3 regions of the Nostoc sp. EspVER01 genome follow, and region 3 is predicted to be linked to each of the others. Evidence: predicted binding sites of a transcription regulator. Region 3 holds the regulator's gene; each other region holds the start of a gene.
What was found. Region 3 encodes NtcA, which controls nitrogen genes in cyanobacteria. Its sites were predicted from a motif close to TNTGTANNNNNNNNTACANA; they were not measured.
Positions count from the first base shown of each region.

Region 1: the regulator NtcA is predicted to act here: its motif matches at 2,902-2,921, upstream of RMX69_RS22250 (DUF3155 domain-containing protein).
Region 2: the regulator NtcA is predicted to act here: its motif matches at 2,660-2,679, upstream of RMX69_RS22395 (DUF3120 domain-containing protein).

Region 1 is NZ_JAVRCS010000030.1:49,330-53,497, reverse strand. It holds gene RMX69_RS22265 (DUF3611 family protein) at 1-507, opposite strand, end outside; gene RMX69_RS22260 (PadR family transcriptional regulator) at 1,174-1,521, shown strand; gene RMX69_RS22255 (cofactor assembly of complex C subunit B) at 1,574-2,104, shown strand; gene RMX69_RS22250 (DUF3155 domain-containing protein) at 2,556-2,873, opposite strand; gene RMX69_RS22245 (ATP-binding protein) at 3,161-4,168, shown strand, end outside.
Region 2 is NZ_JAVRCS010000031.1:11,607-15,774, forward strand. It holds gene RMX69_RS22385 (TIGR03279 family radical SAM protein) at 1-1,311, opposite strand, end outside; gene RMX69_RS22390 (undecaprenyl-diphosphate phosphatase) at 1,419-2,243, opposite strand; gene RMX69_RS22395 (DUF3120 domain-containing protein) at 2,682-3,461, shown strand; gene psbU (photosystem II complex extrinsic protein PsbU) at 4,049-4,168, shown strand, end outside.
Region 3 is NZ_JAVRCS010000052.1:1,024-5,191, reverse strand. It holds gene RMX69_RS27080 (ABC transporter ATP-binding protein) at 1-19, opposite strand, end outside; gene hisB (imidazoleglycerol-phosphate dehydratase HisB) at 252-893, opposite strand; gene fabI (enoyl-ACP reductase FabI) at 1,032-1,808, opposite strand; gene ntcA (global nitrogen regulator NtcA) at 2,188-2,859, shown strand; gene RMX69_RS27060 (DUF3084 domain-containing protein) at 3,028-4,168, shown strand, end outside.

The DNA.
Region 1 (4,168 bases), on a different contig from region 3:
GGTGTTTGCCTGTACTACAAGCATATCTAGACCGCTAATAATCCGGGTAGGGTCAAAAAATTGGGTAGTTATCGCTTGCGGAGATATGGATCGTGCTACCAGTGTGCCAACGATCGCTTGCGCCCCCAAAAGAGTCACTAGCGTTCCCCCTAAATTCACCCACAGCCCTAAGCGTAATACTTGCACAGTCTCGCTTTTCCGAGGGCGGTTGCTGGGATTGGAGGATTCCAATTGCTTGCCAATCCTAGTGTAACGGTAAGCTAAATAAATCCCCCCACCCAAAACAACCAGTCCACAAATTGCTAAAAATACGCCAAAGCCAGTCCCAGGATTATTACTAGGACTGCCAGTTCTTTGATTAAAGATGGCGAACAGCAGCACAATTATGCTAGAAACAACGCCTAGTACTAGCTGAATCCAAAAGCTAATCCAACCTGTAAGGCGAAAAGTTTGGGCAATTGCCCTAAGAGTTGAGGAAGATGATGGGGCATCGGGAGTTTGTGACATAGCGATCGCTAATATGCTGGGTGCTTGATAAAAGAAGGCGAGAACAAGAGGATAAAGGGATGCGAGGACACGGAGAGTTCTTTCCCTACGTCTCCCCTCTCCTGTCTTCTTTCCCTAGTGTTTAGCGCCTTCTTTGATAAATTTACTATTACACTTGTCAAATAAGACAAGAAATTCTGCGATCGAAGAAATCAGAAATGGTTACTGCTTAAGTGTGTCCACTGACATAGCAGCTCGATCCCAAATATATCCCTTAGCTTAAGATTTTAGAATTTGCATTGGGAAAATCACTGTAAAAAAAAGTGTTTATTAAGTTTTACAGACAAAACAGCATTTTACCTGTAAAATTTCTTCGATGGCATTTTATTGCTTAAGCAGTTCTAAGCAGCTCGGCATCAGTTAGCACCAAGATAGTGACTCTCTCACTGTCTGTTCGCTCCTCACCACACCGTATCGAGCTTGAGTGAGGGTACATTGTTTTGTCCCCTTAAACTCGCAAACTCGCCCCACAACTTCACAGGCGTGGGTAATTGTTTGATGTTTACGCAATGAATATCTAGTCTAAGTAGCTTTATATGTATTACTCACGTAGTAGTAGCACTGTATACTGACTACAAGGATTATAGAATTTACCCTAATGCATTTTTTTTAGCCATTCACCTAACCATGAAACTTGAGGATATATATCAATTTTTTGAGAATCCTCCGCCAACTTACCTTTGTCAGGAACTAGCAGTTTGTTACATACTGTCTGTTTTATTACAAGGTGAATCCTACGGAACCGAGTTAATTGAGCAATTAGAAACTGAGTATCCCGTCTATCGGCTTTCAGATACCGTACTTTACAGTGCAATCAAATTTCTGGAAGACCAAAAGGCAATCACTGGATATTGGAAGAAACTTGAAGGACGGGGGCGCCCCAGGCGGATGTACCAAGTTTCTCCCGAATGGCAAGTTCAAGCTCAGGATTTAGCTTTTCAATGGCTTGACTACATCAACGGGAGGAAAAAGTAACGAATCATTGATAATGAATAAGTCTCCTCCAGTCAAACACTAACAATTAGTTATGGATACTGCTATTCTGCCTTCTACGTTCCTGCTAACCTTGTTGTTATCGGTTGGGCTGTTTTTCTTTATTCGTGCCTCGACTAAAGACCGCATAGAAATAGCGCAACTGGTATCTGAGCAAGATGAAGCTGTTTTAATGTCTCAATTAAAAGAGTACTTTCGATCGCGGTCTTACCGAGTGGCAGCGGTAGACCGAGAACAAAATCAGGTAATTTTTGAAGGTAATGTTCGTCCCAGCTGGTTCTTAGCTATATTTCTAACTTTACTGGCCGCGACTGGGATTGTTTGTCTATCTCTGGTTACATACCTGCTTTTTCCTAGCCTCAGTACCCTTGTTCTGGCGATGGTACTGCTGTCGCCTTTAAGTGGTCTATTTTATTGGAAAAAATCTGGAAGACTTGAGAAGGTGTCGCTCAAAGTAGAAACAACTCAGAGCGAACAAACCTCCTCAAGTAAGATCACTGTAGTCGCCCATCGAGATGAACTCAGCGAGTTGCAGAGGACTCTACAGCTCAAGCCTGGGAAATAATTGTTGATTTTTGCGACCATCTCTTAACTATGATATGCAGACTTCTGACCTAACCTACTATGCAGGCAATGGAAAGTAGTCAGGAGAAAATCAAGACTGCTGCTTTGTCAGTTTTCCCCATGACCAACGTCGTGGGGAAAAAATTTAAATTCATTAACTTAAATTCATTGACAGAGCAAACTTTAACCATTTACGGCATAAGAGCGCAACTTCACTCTTCCTTTTAGACGCGCTTGGCTCTATACCCACTCCCTTCTGCATCATCAAATTAGTATCAACCCATGCAATCTAGCGTGGTTTGAAACAGGTTCAATTTCCAACTACCTGGACTAGATTTACTGGCAAATCAGCTACAAACTAAAAAAAAATTAAATTTTGCATAAACTTAGCAATTTTGCCAGTTAATAATAGTCAGGAGCCACACTCAATGCCCAAGATGACCATCTATGGTTCACCGACTAGCTAAAGCAAGAGGTTCTTGACCTGGTGAAGGTTCTAACACCCTCAAACTAGGAAACAAGAAATGGTTTTCCTCTACGTATTGAGCACCAAACAGTCCCTTTTCTGCCCAGAAATAACGATCTGTAGTGTGTTCATTTCGCTTTACAAGTAGCAACGCTGGTGGCAAAATTCCTTCAGCTTGAATGAATCTTCTAGCTGCTGTTACAGGCTTTTCTTCGCCACTTTCGATGCTATATTGAGGCACGTGTTCCAAAATGCGTCGTCCTTCCTGACGACGACGACTCTTCCTTTTGCGTCTCCTTGCCAATCTATTGTCCTCCTCTTTCAAGCTATAGATTGTAGTGATAGCTACAAAATCCGTCGTCATTATATAGGTTCTAGTTCAGAATATCAATAGTTTTTAACCTTTTAATATAAGAAAGTTAATATCTTTGAAACATCGAGAAAATAAAATCACCTAAGAATATAATCCCCTAGTAGAAACCATCTCTTTTGAAAATTTTAGTTAAGCTTTATTAAATGAGTGAGGTAAAAATTAAGTATCCTCTCTTACATCATGCCTCAAAATCTATAATCTTGAGCAAGAGCTAAAAAATGTTAATGTCTGCCAGTTCCGATTTTCTTGCTCTGTGTCGAGAGCAAATAGCGCTACTAACCCAAGGGCTGGGAGCAACTTTAAGTATTGTATACCTAACACAAGAATTGGTAGATACTCCTTCTGGCGATGCCAAACTAATTCCTGTGGTGATTTACCCGGAAACAGCATTATTGCCGCCAGGAGAGGAAACTATTGAAGCGACGGCATATAAGCAACTTCAAGTTGGAAATGCGTTTATATTACCCAATCATCAGGGAAGGTTATTGACAGCAGGTTCAGAATCTCCAACTTCGTCACGGGAGTCTGAAATACCAAATGCATCTCAACCCGATCTTAAAGAGGAATACTTACTTAGTGGCAACCAAATTGTTTTACCTCTGATTTATGAGGGTGTGATGATGGGGTTACTAGTGACACGCAGGAAAGATCGGGCATGGAATGAACACGAGCAAAATCAAATTCAACGGATAGCGCAAACATTAGCGATCGCTTGTATTTTAGATCAGCGGCGAGCATGGTTTGAGCAACAGTTGCGCGAGCAACAAATTCTCCAAGAAAAACAGCGGGATTTGCTGGATAATTTATTGCATCAGTTTCGTAACCCATTAACGGCGTTACGGACTTTTGGCAAACTGCTATTGAAACGACTACGACCAGCAGACGCTAACCGGGATGTGGCAAATAGTATTGTCAGAGAAAGCGATCGCCTTAAAGAATTACTGCAACAATTTGAACAAGTAATTGACTTGACAGAGGCAGATTTAGCACCACTACATCTGCCTGAAGATGAAGTATTTGTAGAAGCAACTATCCAAAAAGACGCTAAACCGCCACTATTATTGCCGGGAACGGGAGATAAAGCAGTTGACTGCTCCCTAGCAGATATATTAGAACCATTATTAATATCAGCCAAAGCGATCGCCCAAGAGCGAAAGCTAAAACTAATAACTGAAATTAAACAGAATTCATCCTTAGTACGTGCCAATGTCAAAGCATTACGAGAG
Region 2 (4,168 bases), on a different contig from region 3:
GTTGATCAAATCTTCAACTCCTCCTACTGGTAAAATTTTTGTCTCTAATTTACAGGCTAATTCTTCAATACTCATATCATCTAAAAATACTAATTCACCATGTTTAAGCATTACATTTGGCAGTAAAATTCCGTCTCCCAAATCTTGCCCTTGTAAGTTCAACAGCAAATCATGACCCGTTAGTAATCCCGTGACAGTGATACTCTGTCCCCAGTAATCACTACATAAAGCACGCATATTTACTTTTAATCCTTCAACAGAATTTAACCGTTTCAAGATAGGTTCAAAGGCGTTTTCTACTGCGTTGCCTACTACCCAAGTTAATGTCCTCTGAGGATAAACTTTTGGCGGTAGTAATTCTGTTGCCGCGGCTGCAAATTGCTTGATAAACAACTGAATTGAACCAACACCGTTATCAATTTGGGGATACTCTTCATATTCAGATTCGCTCGGTAATTCCTCACCTGCAATCAAAAACCATTCATCAGCTAACCAAGCGACGTTAGAGGAAAACTTTTGGCGAAATTGTTGCGAGAGTATTCGCACTTGAGAAATCACTTCTTTCGCTTTTTCTTTGGTTACGGGTATGAGTTCGTCTTCTGGAGGCCGAAACCTTGTCAATCCGACTGGCACAACTGCCACTGATGCCACCGTCGGCACTTCACCAGTATGAAAGGATGCTAAGTCTTTTAAGGTTTGCTCTAGGTGTTCACCATCATTTATACCAGGGCAAACAACTACTTGAGCATGAATTTGTAGCCGTCTTTTTTGAAACCACTTGAGTTGCTGCAAGATTTGTCCCGCACGGGGATTTTTCAGGAGTCTAATTCTAACTTCCGGCTCCGTAGCATGAACAGAAATATACAACGGAGATAAGCGCATTTGTTCAATTCGCTGCCATTCTCTTTCTGGCAAATTGGTCAGGGTAAGATAAGAGCCGTACAAAAAGCTTAGGCGGTAATCGTCGTCTTTAAAGTACAAGCTGGTGCGCTTACCTGGTGGCTGTTGGTCGATAAAGCAAAAAGGACAGCGGTTATTGCACTGAATTAAGCCATCAAATAGGGCAGTTTCAAATTCTAGCCCCAAGTCTTGGTCGTAATCTTTTTCGATTTCCAGGCTATGAGTTTTCCCAGTAGCGTCTAAAACTTCTAGTTCCAAGACTTCATCAGCACACAAAAACTGATAATCAATTAAGTCGCGGGGACGTGTACCATTGATTGCAACGATCGCATCCCCAGCTTCAAAACCAATCTCTGCGGCTATTGAGTCTGGAAGAACCTTGGTAATTCGGGCAGGATGAATGGTAGTCATGGGGAATGGGGCATTGGGCACTTGTACTGAGCGTAGTCGTTGGCGTAGCCTCTCGTAGAGAAGTATTGGGCATTAGTCATTTACTTTGGACTAATGACTAATGACTATTATCCTTTCCAACCTGCTGCGATCGCTAGTAAGATCGCACTACCGAATGCTAATCTATACCATACGAAAATCAAAGTGTTTTTGGTTGCTAAGTATTTGATCAAAAATGCAATTGATAGGTAGGAAAAAATAAAGGTTGAAATAATTCCGACAATTAACAGTCCAACAATGTTATCTGGCAACTGGTGTTCTTGAAACAACTTGAAGATTTTCAGGCTTTTATACAGGGTCGCAATGGTAAGAGTTGGAAACCCTAACAAAAAGGAGAATTTTGCTGCTGTATCGCGTTCTAATCCTAAAAATAAGGCAGTCGTTAACGTCGAGCCAGAACGAGAAACGCCCGGAATCAAAGCAAGTGTTTGTCCCAATCCAACTAAAATACCATCCCGAATCTGCAATGAATCAAAACCTCGCTTGCGAGTACCAATTTTTTCTGCCAAAGCTAGTAAAAGTGCCATAATAATTGACATGATGCCAATAATTAATGCACTCTCAGGTAAAATATCTTTTAAAAGGAAACCGAAAATTAAAGCAGGCAGTGTTCCGACTACAATACCGACAAGAATTTTCCATTCTTCGCGTTGCCAGTCTTTAGTTTTTAGTGCTTCGATTCCACCTTTGACAATACTATAAATCAGCGACCAAAAATACCCTACAATTGCTATAACACTGCCAAATTGAATTGCATCAACAAAATCTTTAGAACCTAGTTCTTTCCAACCAAATAGCTTGGTAAAAATCAGAAGATGTGCGGTACTACTGATTGGCAAAAACTCTGTAATACCTTGAACAATACCTAAAATAAAAGCTTGAATAAACTCCATATACAATTAATACCTTTTTCGTATTATAGAGATCGTGATGAACATTGTTTAGCTGATGATGTTGCTTTATATACTCTCTATTGCACCCAATCTTGTAGAAAACTCAATTTTACCGATCAAAAACATCATCGAAGACGCTGACTATGTTCTTACACCCACCTCAATAAGTCAACGCAATTTGAGAAATTCATCAAACTTTAATATTTAGCAGACTCATAGCATCTGAACTTTTCACCTCTCTGTAGTCCCTCATTTACAAGTAACTACAGAGCAGTTGTGTACATAGTGGAACTTTAATGGATTCGTCTGGCGCAGAATGTTTTGCTTGGTTTGCACCAGCGCTAGTGGAAATTTCAGTATAATTACAATGCCCCAGGGGGGGATTTGAAAATGTGATATCTTAAATAAGATAAAGTTTAGTAACAAATATTAAAAACATTGATTAATAATACACTGTCTTCCTACAGCGCTTCTACCCCTTCTATTGATACCGAGTTGGATTTAGCTGATACTGGGCAGAATGGTATCAGACAATTGGAATCTACACTTTCCCTTTCTCCCTCTCTACCCTTATCTACTTCTGCCCGACAAACTTGGTTAGTGTTTGCGGCGGCGGTGTTTTTAGTAACAGTCCCAGTATTTATAGAAGCGCCAATAGTGCGATCGCTACCAAGTCTGAGTTTAGCGCTGACAGGATTTTGGGTGTGGCTCAGTTTTGCCTTGATGTCACGTCCTGCAACTTACGTCTGGGGCGATTTACTCTTGGGGTTTAGCTGGAGTTGGTTAGCAGGAGCGATTTACTGGGGCTGGTTACGCTGGGAACCTTTATGGCATCTACCGGTGGAATTTATCGGTTTACCGTTTGCTTGCTGGTGTCTGGCGAAGAATTGGGGCAAGGTAGGTAACTGGTTTTATTTAGGTTCTTTACTAGGTACAGTTTTAACAGATGTATATTTTTATATAGTAGATTTGATGCCCTATTGGCGGCAAATCATGAGAGTAGATGCAGATTTAGTACCGCAAATTTTACAAAATGCTCTCATACAAGTACAAGCACCTTGGGGGCAAACTTGGGCGATAATTCTTGCCGTAGTGCTATTAACAGTAGGAATTTCAGCTTTAGGTCGAAATCAAAGACACTGGTATGCCTTTGGTGGAGCCGTTTTGAGTACAATTTTAGTAGACAGCCTATTTTTGTTAGCTGCGATCGCAGCGTGAAGAAGGCAGAAGACACAACTATATGTTGCAATAAGCATGTAGGCTTCTCTTACTGAAACTTTTCCCAGCCCAATCTACGAAACATCAAAAATGATGCTGTAAAAGATTAATTAGTTAAGAAATATTACATAAAAATCCATCAGCATCAAGTCTTTTTTGGTAAGATTTTCGATCTTAGGAATCGTAAGTTTGGTTTCTGCTTGAGAGGTAGAATCAGCCACCCCAAAAAGATTTCGTCTAGCTGAGAATGCTGCCGGGATCGTCGATGCAACGCTATCGCAGCTATGCAAGTACTCTTTCCAGGATAAAAATTTTGCCAAAAGTATAGTCAAACCCAGTAACGGTAAATATTGTGCATATTAATACGCTGTATATTAGTTTCTGATGACTGCTGTGTTGACTAAGCTATCAGCTTTTGTCTTATGTCCTTTGTCCTTTGTCCTTGGCGCTCTCACGTAGAGGGATTAGCGGCTTCCCGCAGGGTATGACTAATACTTCGGCTCCGCTCAGTACAAGTGACTAATGACTAATGACTGTTGTTAGCTTAAAACTTTTATTTCTGTTTGATGGAAAGAGGTAGAAAAATCGTGAAAGGATTGGCGCGTTTATTAACAGTGTTTAGCTTGTTACTTGGTTGCTGGGGATGGTTGGGAACAACTCAGATAGCCCAAGCTGCTAGTTTCAACAGTTTTGCTTTTCCCCAAGTC
Region 3 (4,168 bases):
CATCTGCAACAGACTTCATCTCGGTTAAATCACTATTTATCAGCTTGGTATTAATTAAAAATTACCCGGTAGGCTGATAATAACCATCAACAACTTGTGTGTCAATTATCGCGAACTGAGGACTGGGGAAGAAGCAAGGGAGCAGGGGAGGCAGGGGAGCAGAGAAGTTGCAGTAAGTTTTTTCCCCTCTGCCCCTCCGCATCTCTGCCTCTTTTCGATGCCCAACCTCCAATGCCCAATTTGACTCCTTTTCATAGAACTCCCTTAGAACTGGGAATTAAGCCAGCACGTCGGGGATCAATTTCCACCGCCTGGCGTGTTGCTCTTGCAAAAGCTTTAAATGTCGCTTCAATGATGTGATGGGAATTAATGCCATCCAGTTGCCGAATGTGCAGTGTCATCTGGCTATGGTTTACCAGTGCCACAAAAAATTCTCGCACCAGTTGAGTGTCATAGGTTCCTACCCGCTGAGTAGGAATTTGCAAGCCGTAGCTGAGGTGAGGCCGTCCAGAAAAATCTAGCGCTACCTGAACTAAGGCTTCATCCAGCGGTGCAAGAAAATTACCAAAGCGGACAATACCTTTTCTGTCGCCTAGTGCTTGGTTAAAAGCTTGCCCTAAAGTAATGCCTACATCTTCGTTGGTGTGATGATCGTCAATTTCCCAGTCTCCCTTGGCTTGGACATCTATATCAATCAGCCCGTGGGAGGCAATTTGATGCAACATGTGATCCAAAAACGGAATACCTGTTGCTGCTGTACAAGTTCCTCTACCATCCAGGTTGATGGTGACTTGCACATTAGTTTCACCAGTGGTGCGGTGAACAGTGGCAATGCGAGGGGTTTGGGTTAGGCGATCGTAGTTTGAATTAACTTGGCGATTGGTTGTTTGCATGGGGAGTGGAAAGAGTTAGGAGTTAGGAGTTATGAGTTAGGAATTAAGAACTATGAGTTATGAGTTATAAATTTTTAACTCTTAACTCCTCATTCCTCACTCCTAACTTTCTTACTCCTAACTCCTAACTTTATCGCGTCACATTCCCATAATTTCATATCCTGCATCTACATAGAGAATTTGTCCGGTAATTCCACTGGACAAATCACTACACAAGAAAGCCGCAGCGTTGCCCACTTCTAACTGAGTGACGGTGCGTCGTAGGGGAGCTACTTCTTCTACATGATGAATCATATCTAAAATCCCACCCACTGCTGAAGATGCCAAGGTACGGATGGGGCCTGCGGAGATGGCATTCACGCGAATATTTTGCGGCCCTAGTTCAGCAGCTAGGTAACGCACACTCATTTCTAACCCTGCTTTGGCAACTCCCATAACATTGTAGTTTGGGATTGCTCTGACACCGCCTAAATATGTCAAGGTGACGATACTACCTCCCTCTGTCATCAAAGGTTTGGCTGCACCACTTAACTGCACCAGCGAGTAGGTACTAATTTCTAAAGCGGTGTTGAACCCAGAACGAGAGGTTTGGCTAAAATCTCCACTTAAATCGTCTTTGCTAGCAAAGGCTAGACAATGGATGAGGATATCTAGCTTTCCCCACTGTTCGCGGATTGTCTCAAAGGTAGATTTAATTTGGTCTTCATCTTGGACATTACAGGGAAGAAACAAGCTGGGGTTGAGAGGTTCTACCAACTCCGCAACTTTTTTCTCCATCTTGCCGCGTTCATCCGGCAGGTAGGTAATGCCCAGGTTTGCTCCAGCTTTGTGCAGTTGTTGGGCGATGCCCCAGGCGATCGAGCGGTTATTGGCAATACCTGTAACAAGGGCATTTTTTCCAGTCAGATTTAGCATAAAAATTGTTAATGCGATCGATCATTAGGAGCATACTAGAATCTGAGGCACGTTTAGTCTTTGTTTTATACAGGATTGACAAAAATGAATATTGATAAGGGTGTTTGCTGTGACAAAAATCTTGATTTTTTATAAAGATATTCTCAAGATATCTTTATTTGTTCTTCAAAAAACCTTTTGAATACAGCTATTGGAACTACTTATCAACAATTAGTAGCTGAAAGGATCAAGAATTATGTATCATTGTAAACAAAGAGTTATGAAGAGATTAGTTTGAGTATAGGAAAGTACAGAAAGGTTGACGGTGCTTTATTCATTTTTCGGGTGTATTCTTAGGTAATCAGTTTTTGTTTTTCCGGCATTGGGTAGGGGAAGGGAGATGATCGTGACACAAGATAAAGCCCTAGCAAATGTATTTCGTCAGATGGCGACCGGGGCGTTTCCGCCAGTTGTGGAAACGTTTGAACGCAATAAAACGATCTTTTTTCCTGGCGATCCTGCCGAACGAGTTTATTTTCTTTTGAAAGGTGCTGTTAAACTTTCCAGGGTGTACGAGGCAGGAGAGGAAATAACGGTAGCGTTGCTGCGGGAAAATAGTGTTTTTGGTGTATTGTCATTGCTGACAGGAAATAAGTCGGATCGGTTTTACCATGCGGTTGCATTTACGCCTGCGGAATTACTGTCAGCACCAATTGAACAAGTGGAACAAGCACTCAAGGAAAATCCAGAATTATCAATGTTAATGCTGCGAGGTCTGTCTTCGCGCATTTTACAAACAGAGATGATGATTGAAACTCTTGCCCACCGAGATATGGGTTCTAGGTTGGTGAGTTTTTTGTTAATTCTTTGTCGGGATTTTGGCGTTCCTTGTGCAGATGGGATCACTATTGATTTGAAATTATCTCATCAAGCGATCGCAGAGGCAATTGGTTCAACTCGTGTTACCGTTACTAGGCTATTGGGAGATTTGCGTGAGAAAAAGATGATTTCTATCCACAAAAAGAAGATTACTGTGCATAAACCTGTTACCTTAAGTAGACAGTTCACATAAAAACAATTGGAGAAAGGGGAATAGGCGCGTGTTCTATTTTGAAAAATGACACTAATAGCTAGAGGTAAATCTAAAATTGAATAATTTCAGCTATTGCCAATTTCCACTTCTTTCCAGAGAATACTTAAAAGTAGTAGGCTGTATCTGGAAGGATTTCGGTAGCTAAAGATGACCACCGGATACATCCTCATCGCAGCAATTTTGATTCTGGGAGGCGTAATTGCCACCGTGGGCGATCGCATCGGCACACGAGTTGGCAAAGCCCGCCTCTCACTTTTTAAGCTTCGTCCGAAAAACACCGCGGTACTAGTAACAATTTTTACTGGTGGTTTGATTTCAGCATCAACTTTAGGGATTTTATTCGCTGCTGACGAAGGTTTGCGAAAAGGAGTCTTTGAGTTAGAAGATATTCAAACAGACCTCAGACAGAAACGGGAACAGTTAAAAACCGCAGAAACTCAGAAAAGTCAGGTAGAGGGTGAGCTAAACCAAGCAAGAATTGCCCAAGCAAAGGCACAACAGGACTTGCAGGCAATTAATCAATCCTTGCAGGCGGCAAATGCCAAACAAAGGCAAACACAAGCTCAGTTAAACCGCACCATTAGTCAACAAGCCCAAACTCAAACTCAACTCCAACGCACTCAAGGTCAGCTAGGACAAGTTGTAACTCAATACCAAAAAGCCATAGCTGAATTGCAAAGTGTTTATAACCAGAGAAAGGAACTACAGGCGGCAGTTGAACTATTGAAGACAGAACGTCAAAGACTGTATGCGGAAGCGAAAAAAGCCATTGACGAAGCTAAAACAGCAATTGAAAAACGCGATCGCGAACTTGCTAACCGTCAAGAAGCTATAGAAGCGCGCGATCAAAAAATTTCCCAACTGGATCAACTAATTCAAAAACGGAATGTAGAAGTTGCAGCACGAGAGCAAGTGATTGCCAAGCGGGAATCTCGCCTCAAAGAGTTGGAAGCACAACAGGAGCAACTAGAACAGGAAGTTGCAAGGCTGGAAAAATATTATCAGTCCTACCGCGACCTGCGTCTGGGTAAGCTAGCCTTAGTTCGTGGTCAAGTTCTGTCCGCGGCTGTAATTCGTGTTACCCAACCTGCTGCTGCTCGTCAGGCCGTGATACAACTTTTACAAGAAGCGAATCGCAACGCCAACCTGGAATTAAGTGAGCCTGGTGCAAATCCTGCCAATGTAGAATTACTGCGTGTGACCCAGGATAGAGTTGATCAATTAAGCAAGCAGATTGGCGATGGTAAAGAATACGTCGTGCGAATTTTCTCTGCTGGTAATTACGTCA